4 regions of the Evansella sp. AB-rgal1 genome follow, and region 3 is predicted to be linked to each of the others. Evidence: riboswitches for the same ligand, from Rfam matches in the RefSeq annotation. Region 3 holds a riboswitch; each other region holds the start of a gene.
The links. A riboswitch is a leader RNA that binds a small molecule or an ion and turns the genes downstream of it on or off. The one in region 3 is predicted to bind cyclic di-AMP.
Positions count from the first base shown of each region.

Region 1: it holds a riboswitch for cyclic di-AMP, as region 3 does, so the genes downstream of both, ACERII_RS22800 (potassium channel family protein) here and ACERII_RS16125 (potassium channel family protein) in region 3, are expected to answer to the same signal.
Region 2: it holds a riboswitch for cyclic di-AMP, as region 3 does, so the genes downstream of both, ACERII_RS19690 (TrkH family potassium uptake protein) here and ACERII_RS16125 (potassium channel family protein) in region 3, are expected to answer to the same signal.
Region 4: it holds a riboswitch for cyclic di-AMP, as region 3 does, so the genes downstream of both, ACERII_RS17770 (dicarboxylate/amino acid:cation symporter) here and ACERII_RS16125 (potassium channel family protein) in region 3, are expected to answer to the same signal.

Region 1 covers NZ_JBGUAU010000038.1:24,180-28,971, forward strand. The annotation lists gene ACERII_RS22790 (malate:quinone oxidoreductase) at 1-830, opposite strand, end outside; gene abc-f (ribosomal protection-like ABC-F family protein) at 1,121-2,761, opposite strand; cyclic di-AMP (ydaO/yuaA leader) riboswitch at 3,226-3,381, shown strand; gene ACERII_RS22800 (potassium channel family protein) at 3,445-4,107, shown strand; gene ACERII_RS22805 (TrkH family potassium uptake protein) at 4,109-4,792, shown strand, end outside.
Region 2 covers NZ_JBGUAU010000027.1:11,475-16,266, forward strand. The annotation lists gene gdhA (NADP-specific glutamate dehydrogenase) at 1-877, shown strand, start outside; gene ACERII_RS19680 (hypothetical protein) at 947-1,150, opposite strand; gene pfkA (6-phosphofructokinase) at 1,236-2,198, opposite strand; gene ACERII_RS19690 (TrkH family potassium uptake protein) at 2,602-3,954, opposite strand; cyclic di-AMP (ydaO/yuaA leader) riboswitch at 4,255-4,405, opposite strand; gene ACERII_RS19695 (hypothetical protein) at 4,548-4,715, shown strand.
Region 3 covers NZ_JBGUAU010000018.1:83,002-87,793, reverse strand. The annotation lists gene treP (PTS system trehalose-specific EIIBC component) at 1-1,034, shown strand, start outside; gene ACERII_RS16125 (potassium channel family protein) at 1,329-2,012, opposite strand; cyclic di-AMP (ydaO/yuaA leader) riboswitch at 2,053-2,192, opposite strand; gene ACERII_RS16120 (hypothetical protein) at 2,304-2,468, opposite strand; gene sigK (RNA polymerase sporulation sigma factor SigK) at 2,948-3,664, shown strand; gene ACERII_RS16110 (ArsR/SmtB family transcription factor) at 3,809-4,129, shown strand; gene ACERII_RS16105 (permease) at 4,198-4,792, shown strand, end outside.
Region 4 covers NZ_JBGUAU010000022.1:45,503-50,294, forward strand. The annotation lists gene ACERII_RS17760 (fibronectin type III domain-containing protein) at 1-250, shown strand, start outside; gene ACERII_RS17765 (DUF1761 domain-containing protein) at 874-1,251, opposite strand; cyclic di-AMP (ydaO/yuaA leader) riboswitch at 1,487-1,635, shown strand; gene ACERII_RS17770 (dicarboxylate/amino acid:cation symporter) at 1,865-3,106, shown strand; gene ACERII_RS17775 (flavodoxin domain-containing protein) at 3,372-3,863, shown strand; gene ACERII_RS17780 (hypothetical protein) at 4,593-4,739, shown strand.

The DNA.
Region 1 (4,792 bases), on a different contig from region 3:
GGATTATTACAAACCATAAATATACCGCTTACTGGAAAGCCTCCGAAATTTTTTCCTTCAGGGATACCAGATTTTTGTAATAAGTGCAGACTTCCACCACCACTGCCAATAAAGACAAATTTAGCAGTGTGTCGTTCCATGGTATCGTTCTCATTATTTCGTACTTTTAGTTCCCACTGACCATCACTAGTACGTTTCATATCTTCAACACTGTGTTGGTAATTCATTTCTACATTTTGACTCTCTAAATTGGTAAACATCTTACGCGTTAGTGCGCCAAAGTTAATATCCGTTCCAGAGTCAATTTTTGTAGCTGCAATAGGCTCAGTAGTAGAACGCTCTTGCATAATAAGCGGAATCCATTCCATTAGTTTTTCCGGATCATCGGAGAATTCCATCCCACTAAATAAAGGATTATTGGACAACGCTTTAAAACGGTTTTGCAAGAAGTGAACATCTTTCTCGCCTTGTACAAAACTCATATGTGGCAATTGTCTAATAAAATCCTCTGGATTAGATAGCCGATTGCTGTTTACTAAGTAAGACCAAAACTGCATAGAGTCTTGAAATTGTTCATTGATTTTTATTGCCTTACTAACATCTAAAGATCCATCCGGCTTTTCGACTGTGTAGTTTAGTTCACATAGTGCTGCATGCCCAGTACCCGCATTGTTCCATTCGTTGGAGCTTTCCTCTCCAGCGCTTGCGAGTTTCTCAAAAACTGTTATTTTCCAATCTGGCACTAGTTCTTTCAAGAGTGTACCTAATGTAGCACTCATGATTCCTGCGCCAATTAAAATGACATCTGTTTTAGCTTCTCTGCTGCTCATATTTACCAACCTTTCCTCCTAATTTTTGCAGAAGGATGTAGGTGCTCCTGATTTGGCGTCAAACCAAGCCAAGTCGCAACCTAGTCACACATCTTTTCTGGATCGAATATAACTAGATACTATTGTATCACTATTATTTTGAAAATTAAAATATTATTTACTATTCCTACGATACTTATATTCTATATTATAGCAAAATATTCAAAGGTCGTATAACTCCAGTTTAAGGGATAAACAAGAAAGGGGAACGAAGAATGGCGTGGGAACGGTCCACGCCATATATTTGGATATCAATGTTTTTTATTTAGGTTCTTTATTTTCCTTGTAAGCTCTTTAAATTTCTCGTCCAGTTTCTTGTATTCTTTCTCATTCGGAGTCATAAAGCTAAGTTTTCCCAACGCCTCTTGTCTTTCCGTTTCTAATGTTAAGCGCAACTCATCCAGATCATCTCTTTTCAACGGTTCGTCATTCCATTGTCTCTGGATTTTTTGATTGGAAATGACATACCTAGTACTTGTTGTTTTTTCAAGAAAATATCGATCATGAGATACAACGAGCAGCGTTCCGTCGTATTGTGACAGTGTTTCTTCTAATTGTTCTCGTGATGGTAAATCGAGATGATTCGTCGGTTCATCTAAGATAAGCGCATCCTTCTCTTCTAATATATATTTCATGAGTTTACATTTTACACGTTCTCCCATACTCATCTCTTGAACGGGTTCTGTCCATTGTGAAGCAGTAAACCCCAAATGCTTCATTAAATTTTGAACTTTTCCTCTTGCTTCAAATGTCTCTTGATAAAACAGCTGTGCTGGTGTTTGTTCCAGAGGTAAATCAAACACTTCTTGAGTTAAATATCCAATGTTAGCCGTTGGCGAAATCCATACATCTCCTTCAGAGGTTTCCATACCATTTATTATATTTAATAATGTTGTTTTACCACTTCCGTTTGGTCCAACAATAGCAACTTTTTCTCCATGCTGAATAGTAAAACTAACATTCTTAAATAATGTTCGCTCGTGAAAAGATTTAGAAATATTTGTTACCTCTAAAAGTCGTTTTCCCACTTTGTCATTCGCTCTCATTGAAAATTGTACAGTATATTCTGGCGTTACACGTTCTACTTTCACTCTTTCTAACTCTTTCTCTAATCGCTTTTGTTTTGATTTTACTTGTGCATCCATCTTTTTGGCTTTCACACGATAGTATTCCTTCATTCCATCCTTTTTTGTGGATTGACCATGTGCCTTTTTCGACCAAGAGGTAAGCTCCTTCATTTGTCCATCGATTCGCTCCACCATCTTTTGCTGCTGCTCATATTTTCGTTGCTGTGATAGCCGTTTTTGTCTCCGATGCTCCATATACTGAGAATAGTTCCCTTTAAATTCAACAAGTGTTTTCTCCTCCAGAGACCATATTTTAGTCGCAACGGCGTCGAGAAAATATCGATCATGAGAGACAAGGAGGATGGTTCCGTGATAATTTTTCATTTCCTTCTGTAACAATTGCAAACTTCCATCATCAAGATGGTTTGTGGGTTCATCTAAGAGTAATAGATCTCCTTTTTCGGAAAAACCAGTTGCAAGTCTTGCTTTTCGTTTTTCTCCTCCACTTAAGTGGGGAAAATCAACGTTCGGAACATGCCAATTCTCTCGTAACTTTTTTTCCAGAGGGGTCTTCTCTTTGGAAAAATGGAATTCTGTTTCTTGCTCTACCATAATTATCTTCATATCTTGTTCTAGCCACTGTATTTGTCCTTTTGACGGATGGATATCTTCGTGAATCATTTCTAACAATGAAGTTTTTCCAGCACCGTTCTTTCCGATGATTCCGATGATATCTCCTTGTTGAACACTTGCATTGATATCTTGAAAAATAGTGTTGTCCACTATTTCATAGCTTACGTTTGATAATTTTAACAGTTCTTTCATACGATCAACCCTCTTTACAGGGAGAACAAAAAATCCTCCCAAATTTGATTTGGAAGGATTAGCCGTGCCATTACATACACAAACAAAGCTATCTTTTGACATAGCTCATTTTATTGGATTCTATAGAAAAATGGGCAGACTAATCCTATTTCGATTGATTTGAAATTTGTGATTTCAAATGTTAGAAAATAAGATTAGTTATCCATCGGCCACCCATCATCCCTTCAATAAGTATTAAGGTAATTATAACACAGAAAAATTTGGAAATTCAATAATTGGATGGGGGGATATCAGGAGGAGATCGAGCAGATGAGAGGAGTTTTTATCTCGTGAAATGCTCGATCAATGGCCGGTGAATGTCTAATAACTAAAAATCTACTTAAAGTAAAGTTATTTTTGTCACAAAATCGATATTGACAATCGAAAATGGGAGGAGTAAAGTACGATTATAAAAATAAATATAATCCTTTATATCGCTGAATCTGTCTAAAGGCAGAACGGAGGAACCAATTTTCGGCAAGTAGATTACTAGTTGCCGTGGGGTGAGTCTTATTATAAGAAAGGGTACTCTCTATCCTTAACCCGACAGCTAACTTCGTAAGCGTTCATGGAGAGAAAGGTCTGTGATGAAGACCCTTCTTTAAGATTGGTCTTTTTTCATATGGGCAAAAGGAGATGTCATAATGGCAAGTAAAAAACAGTTTGTTGTTATTGGTCTAGGTCGTTTTGGGGGCAGTGTTTGCAAAGAACTTGTTAGATTAGGGAACGAAGTACTAGCGTTAGATACGGATGAACAAAAAGTAAACGAATTTGCAAAATACGCAACACATGCAGTAGTTGCAGATTCAACTGATGAAAGAGCACTAATCTCATTAGGAATACGAAATTTTGATTCTGTTATCGTTGCCATTGGTGATAACATTCAAGCTAGTATATTAACTACACTACTTTTAAAAGAAATTGGAGTAAAACATGTTTGTGTAAAAGCGAGAAATACTTATCATCATAAAGTGCTTGTAAAAATCGGAGCAGATAGAGTAGTACACCCGGAAAGTGATATGGGGAGACGAATTGCCCAACAAATGTCAGATGAAAATGTAATAGATTTTATTGAGCTTTCGGATGAGTATAGTATTGTTGAGCTAATAGCTTCACCCAAAATTGAAGGGAAAACCCTTATTGATTTAAATATTAGAGCTCGTTTTGGTATAACCATACTTGCTATTAAAAAAGGAAACGATATAGATATTTCACCATTACCTAATTATCAAATTTCTCACAAAGATTTACTTATTGTCATTGGACATAATGATGACATTAAACGTTTTGAAGATCAGGTGATGTAACGTGAAAATAGTTAATTTACTAACTCACTGGCGATTTTCACCGCCACAATTATTGGCTTTAAGCTTCGGAGTTGTCATCATTGTTGGTACACTTTTATTAAAGCTACCATGGAGTACAGTGGAAACTGTTTCATGGATGGATGCTTTTTTTACTGCTGCATCAGCAACGACGGTAACAGGATTAGTTGTGGTAGATACAGGGAGTGCTTTCACTAGTTTTGGGCAAGTAATCGTTATGATTTTAATAAAAATTGGTGGATTAGGATTAATGACGTTTGCCATTATGACCGTTTTAGTCTTAGGAAAACGGATAGGACTTAAAGAAAGAGTGCTTCTACAAGAAGCACTGAATCAGCATTCCATAGGGGGAGTAGTTCGCTTAGTAAAAATATTATTTGTTTTTTCCATTTCCATGGAGCTGTTGGCTACTATTTTCCTTTCCTTTCGGTGGGTTCCTGAGTACGGTTGGGGTCATGGTGTTTTTACAAGTCTATTTCATTCTATTTCTGCCTTTAACAATGCAGGATTTAGTATATGGTCAGACAGCTTATCAAAGTATGTGGGTGACCCCAGCATAAATATTGTCATTACTATTTTATTTATTACTGGAGGATTAGGGTTCACCGTTATCTATGATGTAATGACAACAAAGAAATTTCGTCTTTTTGCATTGCATACAAAAATT
Region 2 (4,792 bases), on a different contig from region 3:
TATCGGACCAGATACGGATATTCCAGCTGGTGATATCGGTGTAGGTGCGAGAGAAATTGGTTACTTATTTGGTCAGTATAAAAAGATCCGTGGCGGTTACGAAGCAGGCGTCCTTACTGGTAAAGGTGTTGGTTATGGAGGCAGTCTAGGACGAAAAGAAGCTACTGGTTATGGAACAGTATACTTTGTAGATGAAATGTTAAAAGATAAAGGACTTAGTTTTTCAGGAAGTACAGTAATTGTATCTGGGTCTGGAAACGTTTCTATTTATGCTATAGAAAAAGCAGTTCAATTAGGTGCAAAGGTTGTGGCATGTAGTGACTCCAGCGGATATATCTATGACAAAAATGGCATTAACTTAGATACAGTCAAACAATTAAAAGAAGTAGAATATAAACGAATATCCGAATACGTAAATCACCATCCTGAAGCCGAATACCACGAAGGATGTGCTGGAATCTGGTCTATCCCTTGTGATATTGCATTGCCTTGTGCAACTCAGAACGAAATTGATGAAGCAGCTGCAAAACAACTTGTTGCGAATAATGTAAAAGCAATTGGTGAAGGAGCTAATATGCCTTCTACGTTAGAAGCAATTTCTGTTTTCTTAGAAAACGATGTACTATTTGGACCAGCAAAAGCAGCAAATGCTGGTGGCGTGTCTGTTTCCGCTCTAGAGATGGCACAAAATAGCGGTAGAATTAGTTGGAGCTTTGAAGATGTGGACAATAAACTTCAAGAAATTATGAAAGACATTTATGAAAGCAGCAAACGATCTGCAGCAGAGTATGATGTGCCAGGTAACTTTATCGTAGGCGCAAACATTTCTGGATTTACAAAAGTCGCAGATGCAATGATTTCTCAAGGAGTTATCTAAGAAGGCAAAGACCTAGTTTTAGATATACAATTAAAAACTTTGTCTTAAATAAAATAAACAACGTCGATGTTACCTCGTAGCATCGACGTTTTGTATGGGGATATTTAATGTATATAGTGTCTTTAAAAATTGTTGTTCTGAAAAATGATGTTTCGGTGTAATCTCAAGGAAACTATTTGCTATAAATGTCGCATTACCTCTGTAAAATCCTACGAATACTCGTACTTTTTCTCTTTCATCTCGAGTTAAATCTCGTCTAAACGTTATTTCCATAACATATAACCTCCACATAGTACTTTACCCAAAAAAAGGTAAAACCATACATACGTTTTACCTTTTTTTATTACTTAGTATATTATTATATTGATAACTCTTTAGATAATTGAATATATTCATCTAAATCTTTATGGTCTTTCTTTTGAAAAACATAGTCATAATCGTGAACAGAGATCTCATTTTTTTCCAGACCAAGAGCTTTACCAGAAATACCTTCCATTAATAAATCAATCGCTTTTCCCCCTAGCCTTGAGCCTAGAATTCGGTCAAACACGACAGGAGATCCCCCACGCTGAATATGTCCAAGAACAGTTACCCTAGAATCATACTCTGAATTTTCATTAATATAGGTTGCAAACTCTTCGGCAGTTCCAACGCCTTCTGCAACAATGATGATACTATGTTTTTTTCCTCTATCAAACCCTTTTTTCAAGCGTGTAACCATCTCCGCTTTATCCATCACGGTCTCTGGGATAAAAATACTTTCTGCTCCTGTTGCTAAACCAGACCAAGCTGCAATATCCCCTGCATCTCTCCCCATTACTTCTATAACAAAGGATCTCTCATGAGATGTTGCTGTATCTCGAATTCGGTCTACTGCTTCAATAACTGTATTTATAGCAGTACTAAATCCTAATGTGAAATCAGTACCATTTATATCGTTATCTATGGTACCTGGTATTCCAATTGTATTAATCCCCTTTTTATGTAAAGCTTGAGCACCTCGATACGAGCCATCTCCGCCGATAACAACAAGACTATCAATATCGTGCTTTGCTAGTTGCTCTAAAGCTTGCTGTTGCCCTTCTTCCGTTTTGAATCGTTCACTTCTCGCGGTTCCTAATATAGTTCCGCCACGATGGATAATACTACCAACATCCTTTAGCTCTAACTTTTTTATATCTCCTTCCATTAATCCTTCATAGCCTCTGTATACACCATAGACATCAAGATTATGGTAAATTGCTTTTTTCGTTACAGCTCTAACAGCCGCATTCATTCCTGGTGAATCTCCACCACTTGTCATCACAGCAACTCTTTTCAAAGAAACCACTCCTTTTAAGTGAAAGTATTATTTGTATGTACTATTTGTCAAAAATTACACGATACTTAGATACAGTCCATACTTAAATTATCCACAATACTGTTAATTTATTACTTCATGTTATTATTTGAAATCGGATATTACGAAATTTTATATGTTTAAGGTGATATCCTCAAAATACCCCTTTTAAAATTGAATCAAACTATAAAGGATACTAATTGTGTATGATTATGTTCCCTTCGCTACTGCAAGCTCTCTTTCCTAGGTGCGCTGATGAGCTATATGGTTTCCACTCATTCTAAAGGATGTACATAGTACTTATCTACTTCAAGACGTATCCTCATTAATCAACAACGTACAACTATTTCATTGGCAGACGTGTTGCCCCTGAAGGAAACTTCATTTACCCGATAATAACTCTCTCTTTTGGGTAATGATATAGTTCTGTCGTTGTTTTTCCTCGAATGATAAATAGAAAGGAAAAGATTCCTATTCTCCCAATAAACATGAGGAAGATAATCACAATCTTGCCAGGAGTACTTAGCTCGGGAGTAATCCCCATAGATAACCCTGTTGTTCCGAAGGCGGAGCTCACTTCATAAACAATTGCCATTAGAGGAAATGATTCCGTATTGGCTAGAAGTATTACCGCAGTTCCACAGAGCATAACCGCAACTGAGATTACCACAAAGGATTTCATAATATCCTCTGTATCTATCTCCCGTTTAAATATCTTCACCGATTGTCTGCCACGAGCAAATGCAAAAATCGCTAAAATGGCAATAGCAAATGTTGTAGTTCTAATCCCTCCGCCAACACTGCTAGGTGAAGCACCAATAAACATAAGAAGACTTTGGACCAATTGAGTAGAAACGGTAAACTCACTTACATCCATTGTTGCTAAACCACCATTTCTCGTTGTAACAGATTGAAAGAGTGCAAAGAAAAGGGATTCATGCCAAGACTTATCCGTGAAAAAATGACTTCTATCAAAATAATAAATCAAAAGTGTTCCAATAAGAACTAAAATGAAAAAAGTGATTGTTGTAATTTTTGTAAATAAAGAGAAGTGAAATTTTTCTCTTGATCTCATACTCTCTTTTATTTCTAATAAAACGGGAAAACCTATTGCTCCGAATATTAACAGAAGCATATTTATAGATTGGACAAAATAATCTTTTGCAAAAGGTGCCAAGGACTCCCCTGTAATATCAAAACCAGCATTCGTTGCGGCACTTACAGCCCCAAAGAAACCTTGTAAATAAGCCTCTTGCCAAGTTGGATAATAGTTTAGAAAGTAAGTACCTAATATCACTGTTCCAATTGCTTCAATTATTAAAAATAATAGTAATATTTGGAGCATTAGTTGAACAAGTCCTGAAAAGGTGTGCCGATTTTGATCCGTCATTATTAATTGTCTTTCGCGAAAACCAATTTTCCTTCCTAAAAGAACCCAAATAAAGGTACCAAGAGTCATTATTCCTATACCACCAAACTGAAGAATAAAAGCTAGAATAAAGACACCTGTTACGCTGAACGTTTCTGCAGTGGAAACAACGGTTAATCCTGTAACACTTATGGCACTGACTGCAGTAAAAATAGCATTAATGAACGACCATTCTACACCTGGATTTAACGCAATTGGTAAGCTTAAAAGAATCGTAGATAAGAAAACGGCAGCAACATAGAATATCACGATTATTTGTACAGAAGTTAACTTTATCGAATTGACTTTCGTTACTCCAAAGTTCACCATAACTCACTATTACCTTGTTTTGTGCTAATATACGCTAATGCTTTATCCACTTTGTTCATCTCCTCAAATACAAAAAAGACTAATCTCGATGTAGGGCATTAAAAAGGTAGGTTTTGAGTTTCCCCTTTTCTTTGCGCCTTAAAGAAGAGTCTGAATCAGACCTTCTCTCTTGAAATAAGAACAGGAAATAAATGGTAAAGTAGTTAGTCACCCAGTCTACCATAACGAAAACCGAAGTTTTTTATACTTTAACCCTTTAGCAACTCTACATATTCGTAAAGTATAAATATAAGTTTTCTTCTGTTCCCTTTGTAACGCTTACGAAGTTAGCTGTCGGATTAGGAGTTGAGAGTACCCCTTCATAAAAATGATTCACCCCAAGATAAAGAGTTCTTCCTCTTTACCAAAGTGGTTCCTCCGTTTTGTATAACAAATTCAGCGATATAAGGTTTTTATTTACTTTTATAATCGTAATTTACTCCTAGTTCACGACACTGTCAATAGAAATATTTTCAACAATTTAGTGACAAAAGTACTATCTCTTACTTATAATTAATGTGAGTAGATACTAACAAAAAGGGTGGCTGATCATAATGAAATTAGAAGAGAAATTACCTTATTTCGATGGAAGTGGACTTCAGTTTATTCAACCATTAAAGAATGCGAGTCAACAAGACTATGTGAGTAAACCAAATTTATTTCCGAACACAATTTACCCAAAGCACCCTTACTTTCCTTATGTACATAACGAAAAAAACTAGAAAAAAGTGGTGTGTTTCAAAAGTTTAAGCCTTTGGAGCACACCATTTTTATTTTTCTCCCTCATGCTCCCGTCTGC
Region 3 (4,792 bases):
GTGAAATACAGATGTTTAACGAAGGAACTCAAACTCTTGTTGAGATCTCTCAATTCTGGGCGGGTGTGAATTCGTTTTTATGGTTAATAGGGGAAGCGATATTCCACTTCTTACCTGTTGGAATTACATGGGCTATTGCAAGGAAGATGGGTACAACTCAAATACTTGGAATCGTCTTAGGTATAACACTCGTATCACCACAATTACTTAATGCATATGGTGTCCCTGGAGCAGAAGAAATTCCAGTATGGGATTTCGGGTTTACTACTGTTGAAATGATAGGTTATCAAGCTCAGGTTATTCCAGCTATCTTAGCAGGATTTGTATTATCATTCTTGGAGCTACGATTACGTAAAGTGATTCCAAGTGTTGTTTCTATGATATTCGTTCCATTGTTTGCATTAGTACCAGCAGTGTTGATTGCACATGTCGTATTAGGACCGATTGGATGGACGATTGGTTCTGCAATATCAGATGTAGTATACACTAGCTTAACTTCTGCTTTTGGTTGGCTATTTGCAGCTATTTTCGGTTTTGCATATGCACCACTCGTTATTACAGGTTTGCATCATATGACAAATGCTATTGATCTTCAGTTAATGAGTGAATTTGGTGGAACAAACTTATGGCCAATGATTGCACTTTCTAATATTGCACAAGGGTCAGCGGTTGTAGCCATGATTTACTTAAATAGAAAAGATGAAAAAGAAAAGCAAGTTTCAGTACCAGCTGCAATTTCATGTTACCTTGGTGTAACGGAACCAGCGATGTTTGGTATTAACTTAAAATATGGATTCCCATTTTTAGCGGCAATGTTAGGATCAATGACAGCTGCAATAATCTCAGTAGGTAGTAACGTTATGGCAAATTCTATTGGAGTTGGAGGTATACCGGGTATTCTCTCCATACAGGTTCAACACATGTTTGTATTTGCCATTTCAATGATAGTCGCAATTGTAGTTCCGTTCATTCTTACTGTCATTTTCTCACGTACAAAAATGGGTGTAAATGCATATAAACGACTAGGGAAGTAAAAAGATATTTAGTGAAAAAAGCACTGAAAAAGTAATGTATACTTTCAGTGCTTTTTCTTTGGCTATGTTAAAGGATAATGTTGATTCTTATGAAAGGTGCGAGACTCCTTGAGGATGGAGCCTGGATGGCGACATGACGCCGTTGCCCACAGGACGTGGCCAAGTATTTAGGCGGAATTGGGAGGAGAGTTGCGGTTCGCCCTAGGAAAACGAGCAACCTGTAGCGAAAATCAACATCTACGTTTAACAGAGCCTTTTCTTTAAATGATACGTAACATACGACTTGAAAAAGAGTTACATTGCTTGATCTTCAAATCGTTTGATATCTTTGTTATGTCCAATTACAATTAGCAAGTCTCCTCTTTCAATTACATATGTTGGCTCCGGTGAAATATCTATGTTCTCTTTATTCTTTACCGCTAAAATTGTAACTCCATAACGTGCACGAATATCTAAATCGATCAGACTTTTAGTTTCAAGTTTTGGAGTAGCAAATAATTCTACAATGCTATATTCATCAGATAATTCAATAAAATCAATTACTTTTTCATCGGACATCTGTTGAGCAATTCTTCTTCCCATATCTTTTTCTGGATGAATAATATGGTCTGCTCCAATTTTCTCTAAAACTTTATGATGGTAATCATTTTTTGCTTTTACCCAAATATTCTTCAATCCCATTTCTTTTAAGAGCAGTGTAGTTAAAATACTTTCTTGTATGTTATCACCTATAGCTACAACGACAAAATCAAAATTACGAACACCTAATGATCGAAGAGTACTTTCATCTGTTGAGTTTGCCACAACGGCATGTGTAGCAATGTTGGAAAACTCTTGTATTTGTTGCTCATCCTTGTCCATCACAAGTACTTCATGTCCAATTTTTACAAGCTCTTTACAAATACTGCCACCAAATCGCCCTAATCCAATTACTACAAATTGCTTTCTATTACTCACGGTGTCATCTCCCTTATGCATGAAAAAAAAAGACCATTCCTAAGAAGGGTCTAAAAACAGACCTTTCTCTCTGCAACGCTTACGAAGTTAGCTGTCGGGTTAGGGGATGAGAGTACCCCTTCACATTGTGATTGACCCCAAGACGAATAGTTTCGTCAGATTCGGTTCCTCCGTTCCAATAGGACTAAGCGACAAAAAGGTTTTTTATTCATATAATTATTCATATTGGTAATTTACTCTTTGTTATATAAATTGTCAATACGTTTATCAAAATGTAAAAAAAACACCGTTTTGTTTTTATGTTCTAACACATTAAGTAGCATTGTGTTCACTTTCTTCATAGGCTATTAGTACAATTTCTTTTTCTGTAGCATTTCGAAGGTCCTCCTCTAATGATGAAATACGTTGAAGTAAGTCAGGGCTAAGGTGTGCTGTAGCGTAACGATCATAATCTAATGGGCTTTTATTATTTGTCAAAACAATCACTCCTTGGATATTATTAAAGTTAATATTTCCTTAATAGGGGTTTTTATGTAGGTTATCCAGAAAATACGCGTGATCAAGAATACTCATATCATAAAGTATTACTAACTTTGTTGGATTGTATTACATTCGCTTCAGCCAACTCACTGTCCTGTGGGGATCTGGCAAACGCTTGCTTCTGATCTGCTTCCCAGTGGAGTTACGGGGGCATTCGAGATTCCATATAAAGTTAAATTAACTAATAAGCTTCATAACGTATTTTCATCCGTCATCGTGCAATTCTCTTACTTGCATGGAAGTTTACCTGGAAAATAGATTCTCCGTCAGATTTTTAAAATGAAACATCAAATATTCCCTAATTATCAATTTATTAAACTCAATAAAAAATATTCGAAAAGAATAAATGTAGACAGACACAGACGACCTACACCTTGCATATAAATTAGGTACAATGCCCAAACGGAGGTGTGTGCATGTCCAGTCTACTTGCAGCGATTACACATTTTGTGAAAGAATTATTTGTTTTTGTTTCCTTTGTAAAAAACAATGCATTTCCACAACCGTTAAATGCAAAGGAAGAAAAAGAGTATATTCAAAAAATGCATGAAGGAGACGAGGAAGCGAGGAACCTCCTTATTGAACACAATTTGCGATTAGTGGCACATATTGTAAAGAAGTTTGAAAATACTCGAGAAGAAAACGAGGATTTAATATCCATCGGTACAATTGGGTTGATTAAAGCCATTGAAAGTTATTCTCCTGGTAAAGGAACAAAACTCGCCACGTATGCAGCGAGATGTATCGAGAACGAAATACTTATGCATTTACGAGCTTTAAAGAAGGTAAGAAAAGACGTCTCTTTACATGATCCAATTGGTCAGGATAAGGAAGGAAATGAAATTAGTCTTATCGACGTTCTTCAAGCGGAAACGGAAGATGTAGTAGAACAAATCCAATTAAGTATGGAGAAAAAACAAATTTACAAGTACATTCACATATTAGATGAGAGAGAGAAAGAAGTAGTTGTTGGAAGATTTGGATTAGATCTTAAGAAAGAAAGGACACAACGAGAAATTGCAAAAGAACTTGGTATTTCAAGAAGCTATGTTTCAAGAATTGAAAAAAGAGCATTGATGAAATTGTTTCATGAGTTTTATCGAGAACAAAAAAATGCATATAAAACTGAATAATAGATATGGTGGTGTGTCAAAAAAAATTGACACACCTACTTTATTCTTGAAAATCAAAAAATGTTGATTTATTACTTGCGTTTTGAGATGAGTGAGAGTATTATAAACATAAGATCAAAATAAATTGATGTAAGAGGTGCTGAAATGAAGCTAACGATACCTTTAGTCACTAGTAACACAGCTGATTTTTCATATTACGAGAAACGTTTTAAAGCATTAGCTGACGAGAAAAGGTTACACTTGTTATCCATATTGTGTAAGGAAGGATCCACGTGTGTTTGCGATTTAAGTGACATGTTAGAGTTACAACAGTCAAAATTATCGTACCATTTAAAGATTTTATTAGATGCGGATATCATAGTGAAAGAGAAGAAGGGAACATGGAATTATTATCAGATTAATAATGAAGTGATCGATCATTTACTTTCAGATGAGCTATGTTGTTTATTTCGTCCAGCAAAATAATCATTTGCTGGATAGTTTTAAAACAAATATATCAAAAAAAATTGATGTAGAAGAAAGAAGGAAGATAGATGGAAACAATAAGAAGCTTTATTAGTATTGCAATGCATTTAACGATATTATTTGTAGGTGTATCAATTTTATTAAACATAATTCAAGCGTACATACCCTATGAAAAAGTAGAGAAAAAACTGAAGGATACTAACCCAATTATTGGTAGTTTCATAGCTTTGAGCTTTGCATTTATTACTCCTTTTTGTTCGTGCTCCACAATTCCTGTAATTGTTAATTTATTAAGAAATAAAATAAGATTTGGTATAGTGATGGTATTTCTATTTGCTTCACCAGTACTAGATCCAACCATATTAACGATTATGACTGTGATTATGGGATGGAAAGTGACACTCTATTATATTATTATCACATCAACTCTATCGTTACTAATTGGTTTAGCTTTAGAAAGATTTGGTTTTGAAAAATCTGTTAAACAAGTAATAGTAAAGGGATATGAACGTTCAGATTCTGGATTTTCTTGGAAAAATGTTTTTTCAGAGACGTGGTCGTTAATGAAGTCCGTATATCCCTACTTAATAATAGGAGCTGCAATCGGAGCAGTAATCCATGGTGTTGTACCAGCAGATTTTATTAGTGCACATTTTGGTGGAG
Region 4 (4,792 bases), on a different contig from region 3:
CTTAGCGAGAACTGGTGGTAATGCAATGCTTATCGAGAACAGCTACAACATTGCAATGAACGGTGGTGTAGTTGTAGGTCCAAGCGGAATCCGTATTGCAGCACGTAATGATATGCCAAACACAAGAGATATTTTAATGCAAAATCTAACTCTCCGTAATTCAGAAATTGTTGAGTCACCATGCGGAGATAACATGGAGTTCCGAAACATTACGTTAGAGAATAGTACAATGAACGTTTGTGGTCAGTAAGTAAAGTTAGTCTTGAATGATAAGAGAAGCTGGTGATCTCATGAGATCACCAGCTTCTTTTTTGATGTAAGTGAAAATGTAAACCATCGCGGAAGAAAATACGTTATAAAGTAGTTTTAGTACTGTGGGTCATTATATGGAATGAACGTAAGCCCCGAGACTCCAGTGGGAAGTAGAGCAAGGGCGAGACCTCGCAGAGCTGGAGCCAGGATGGCGACATTGCGCCGTTGCCCACAGGACGTGGGCTGCTCTTAGGCCAATTGGAGGAGGCTCGCCAGCTCCCCACAGGAACGCGAGCAGGTTGGAGCGAATGGAATACAAACCAACAAAGTTATAATACTTGATAGCACGTATTTTCAGGGATAGACCTCCTTGCAAGGGAAAATTTGCACCATGGAGATGAAAATACGTTATTAGGGTTTTAGTAACATCAACTATATATGGAATGAGCGCAGGTCCACGAACTCCGGTGGGAAGCAGAGTAGAGGCGAGACACCGCAGCGACGGAGTCGTGAGGAGGCTCGGCAACTCCCCACTGGAAAGGAGTGGACTGAAGCGAATGGAATAACTACCAACAAAGTTAGTATCACTCGATATTCTGATACACGTATTTTCAGTGTAGCCTATATAAAAAACATCATAACAATACCAATAATTGTTAAGGCGATGATATGGTAACCCACAGCAATAAAGTAGACCACCACTTGCTTTTTGCTACTAGATCCTAATCCGAAAATAAAGTCCTTCGCATAAGCAAGGGAGACGATGAACCCTACTCCTGCTCCCAATAAAGCGCCATCAAGTAACGTTTCCGCTTGTGAAAGTTGAAGTATAATGAAAAAAACAAAGGTGGTAAGAACAGTAACCAATGTTAACAATCCATAGTTTGGTTGTTCAGGTTTAATATTTAATTCCTCCACCCACCTATTTCCCAGGATGGAATAGTATATCATCCCACTCGCCATATAAATGATAACTCCTAAAATAACTGCAAAGATCATAAATCTCCCTACTTTCGTATCAAATTACTATTGCATTTTTAAAAATATATCTGATTAAATAACAACAGTACAAGTATAGACTATTTATCTTACTGATAGTATTTTTTACAACAAAATTATTACTGAGTGCTTTTTAAAAAGAAAATAGAGTTATGTTATTATCTCTTAAGTAAATTTTTTAAAAAATAATGTCGATTATTGACGAGGACGTTTGTATATAGTAATATAAATCTAGTTTCATAGACAGCTTAATCCTATGCAGGAGCGGGGGAACCGACTTTCAAGTGTGGCCTATGGCCATAGGGGTGAATCCTTTTTTAGGTAGGGTGATTTCTATACACCCGAATCCGACAGCTAACCTCGTAAGCTATTATAGAACCAGCTAAGTTTATTAAAGCCATGACTGAGTTCTCTCTTTCGTGGTTTTTTTCTGTGGAAAAGTTTAACTCAGTAAAGTGATAAAGCGAGAAGGCGAAGCCCTAGTTTTCAAAGTCTTCGTGTAAAAAAGATATAATTGGTGAACTCGTTGCAATCGTAATGTTCAAAGTGAGAGAAGAACTCCTTACAACACGGACGAAATGCAGCATGACATAAAAAAAGGAGGATTACATTCATGAAACGAAACAACAATCTTACAAAAAAAATTATTATTGCACTGATTCTAGGTATTATCGCTGGTTTTCTATTGAATTTGTTCGCATCTGGTGTGTTTTCTGTTGTGGATCAGTATCTACTATATCCAGTAGGTCAGCTATTTTTAAATCTGATTAAAATGCTAGTGGTACCATTAGTGTTTATCACCATTACACTAGGTGTTGCTGCTCTAGGAGATCCAAAAAAACTTGGAAGAATTGGGCTAAAGACAATAGGATATTTCTTAGTAACCACGACAGTAGCGATCACTATTGCTTTAGGAGTAGCCACTTTAATCCAACCCGGTGCAAATGGAAACTTCGATACGGAAAATGCTCATTATGAGCCAAGGGAAGCACCACCAGTGGTGGATACGATCTTAAATATTATCCCAACAAACCCAATTGACTCTATGTCTAGTGGAAATATGCTACAAATCATTGCATTTGCCGTATTTTTCGGGTTAGGAATCGCTGTGCTTGGGGAGAAAACGAAGCTTGTCTATCAACTTGTGGAACAAACAAATCATATTATGATGTACCTTGTTAACCTCGTGATGGTCTTGGCCCCATATGGTGCGTTTGCGTTAATTGCATCTGCTATTGGAAAACTAGGGTGGGAAGCCTTTGAGGTGATGGGGCTCTACTTTATCGCAGTAATGATCGCGCTCGTTATTCATACAATAGTAACGTATGGTACAGCAGTTTCATTGCTAGGAAAAATGAATCCAATCAAGTTTTTCAAAGGATTTGCACCAGCAATGTCTGTAGCCTTTAGTACATCAAGCAGTAGTGCTACACTTCCAGTCTCCATGGAAACAGCACAGAAAAACTTGAATGTACCGAAATCAATTAGTAGTTTTGTTCAACCACTTGGTGCAACAGTTAACATGGATGGAACGGCAATTATGCAAGGGGTAGCTGTTGTCTTTATCGCGCAAGTGTTTGCAGTAGACTTAACAATGAATCAAATCTTAGTTGTTGTTTTAACCGCAGTTCTTGCAAGTATTGGTACTGCCGGAGTTCCTGGTGTAGGCTTAATAATGCTTGCTATGGTATTAACATCAGTAGGTTTACCTGTAGAAGGAATTGCCCTGATTATTGGTGTGGACCGACTTCTTGATATGACGAGAACAGCTGTTAATATCACAGGAGATGCATCCTGCGCAATTGTAGTTGCAGAATCTGAAAAGAAGCACGGCCTAGATAATATTACTGGATAATTAACAAAAAGGTGTCTCATCTATCTTTTGAATAAGGTAGATGGAGACATCTTTTTTTATAAAGGTTACCCTGAAAATACAAGTATCCTACTATCTGTAATTACTAACTCTGTTGGTTTGTGTTCCAATCGCTTCAGCCGTCTATACTCTAGCAGATATTGTTCATAAAACATACACATTTTTCGTTACTATCATTAAAATTATTTAGAATAATGCTAGTATAATATAATTGGAAAATATTTCTTCGGAAAAGGTGGTGGTCTTTATGAAAACTGCTATAATTTATGCAACTTCGAGAGGAACGACGGAGAAAGCGGCTAATCTATTAATGGATCAGTTACATGGAAAGGGAACTCTTATTAATTTGAAAAAAGCTAGTTCGATTAATCTCTCTGACTACGATTCTGTAATTTTAGGGAGCTCTATTCATGCTGGTATGGTTCAAGGGAAAATGAGAAAATTTATAAAAGCCAATGAGCAGGAATTACTATCAAAAAAACTAGGGTTATTCATATGTTGTATGTTAGATGGAGAAAAAGCTCTGTCACAATTAGAATTGGCCTTTCCTGAACAAATGAGAAAGCAGGCACTTGCGAGCGGAATATTTGGTGGAGAGTTTGATTTTTCTAAAATGAACTTTTTGGAGAAATTTATTGTCAAAAGAGTAGACGGAAATGCAACGGATATGTCTACTTTGAGTGAGGAAGAGATTGAAAAGTTTGCTCGTAAGTTTAACGGTGGTATGTTTGTAGCTTAATAAAATGGCTTTGTTAAACGTTGAATTTGATACTCATCCTCATCCAAAAAGGCTTCACAATGGCATGTAACGGGTTTACTTCAGAGGTGCAAACTTGCCATTCGCAAGCAAAATAACATGCGATTTCACAGTAGAAATCACATGTGATTTTTTGTTGTTATATCGGTGTTTTATCGTTAAATAGAGATGAAATCACAAAGTAATTCACACACCTCTTCAAATAGGGGGAAATGAATCTTTCTTCTTGTGAGTTGGATGTGATTTGCCATGCGAACTCTAATGAGAAAGAGAAGGATTTGGATATTTATGTTAAAATAGAAGGGAGTAATATACGGAATTTGTGAAATGACTTAATCGAACGGAGAGGTTTCGCACAATAAGGTTTTAGATGGTGAATAAATTTGGAAGCTCTATTTAATTTCAGTTTAGGTGTTATTTTCTTATTAGTTGGTATATTTGCATTTATACAAAATCCTCGAAAATACTCATTTATAATAAGATTTATGATTATATTCGTAGGAATAGGATTTATTTTGAACACAATCCTGAAAGTTGTTGGACTAGTATCGTAATCATAAGGGTTTTCATTAAATTAGTTACATAACTAAGGGAGAAGCGTTAGTGGATCAAACAGGCGTTGTCGAACTGGAAAATAATACAAAAATTAAGATAAAGTTTACTGAAGAGTTATTTATTTAACGTCGATAAAAAAAGGGAGTAATAAATATTATGAAAACATTACTTTTAGGTATTTCAATAATATTATTTGGTATATCATTCATACTTGTATCAAGTGGTTCACCAGTTACAGTCGGATTTTTTATTTCAGCTATCGGTCTTATTGTTTCTTTTTGGGGATGGAAATACGGTGCTTAATATGTCACTAACGGGAATCGTTAGTTAAATTGCGAGTTGCAAAGTTGCAGCTC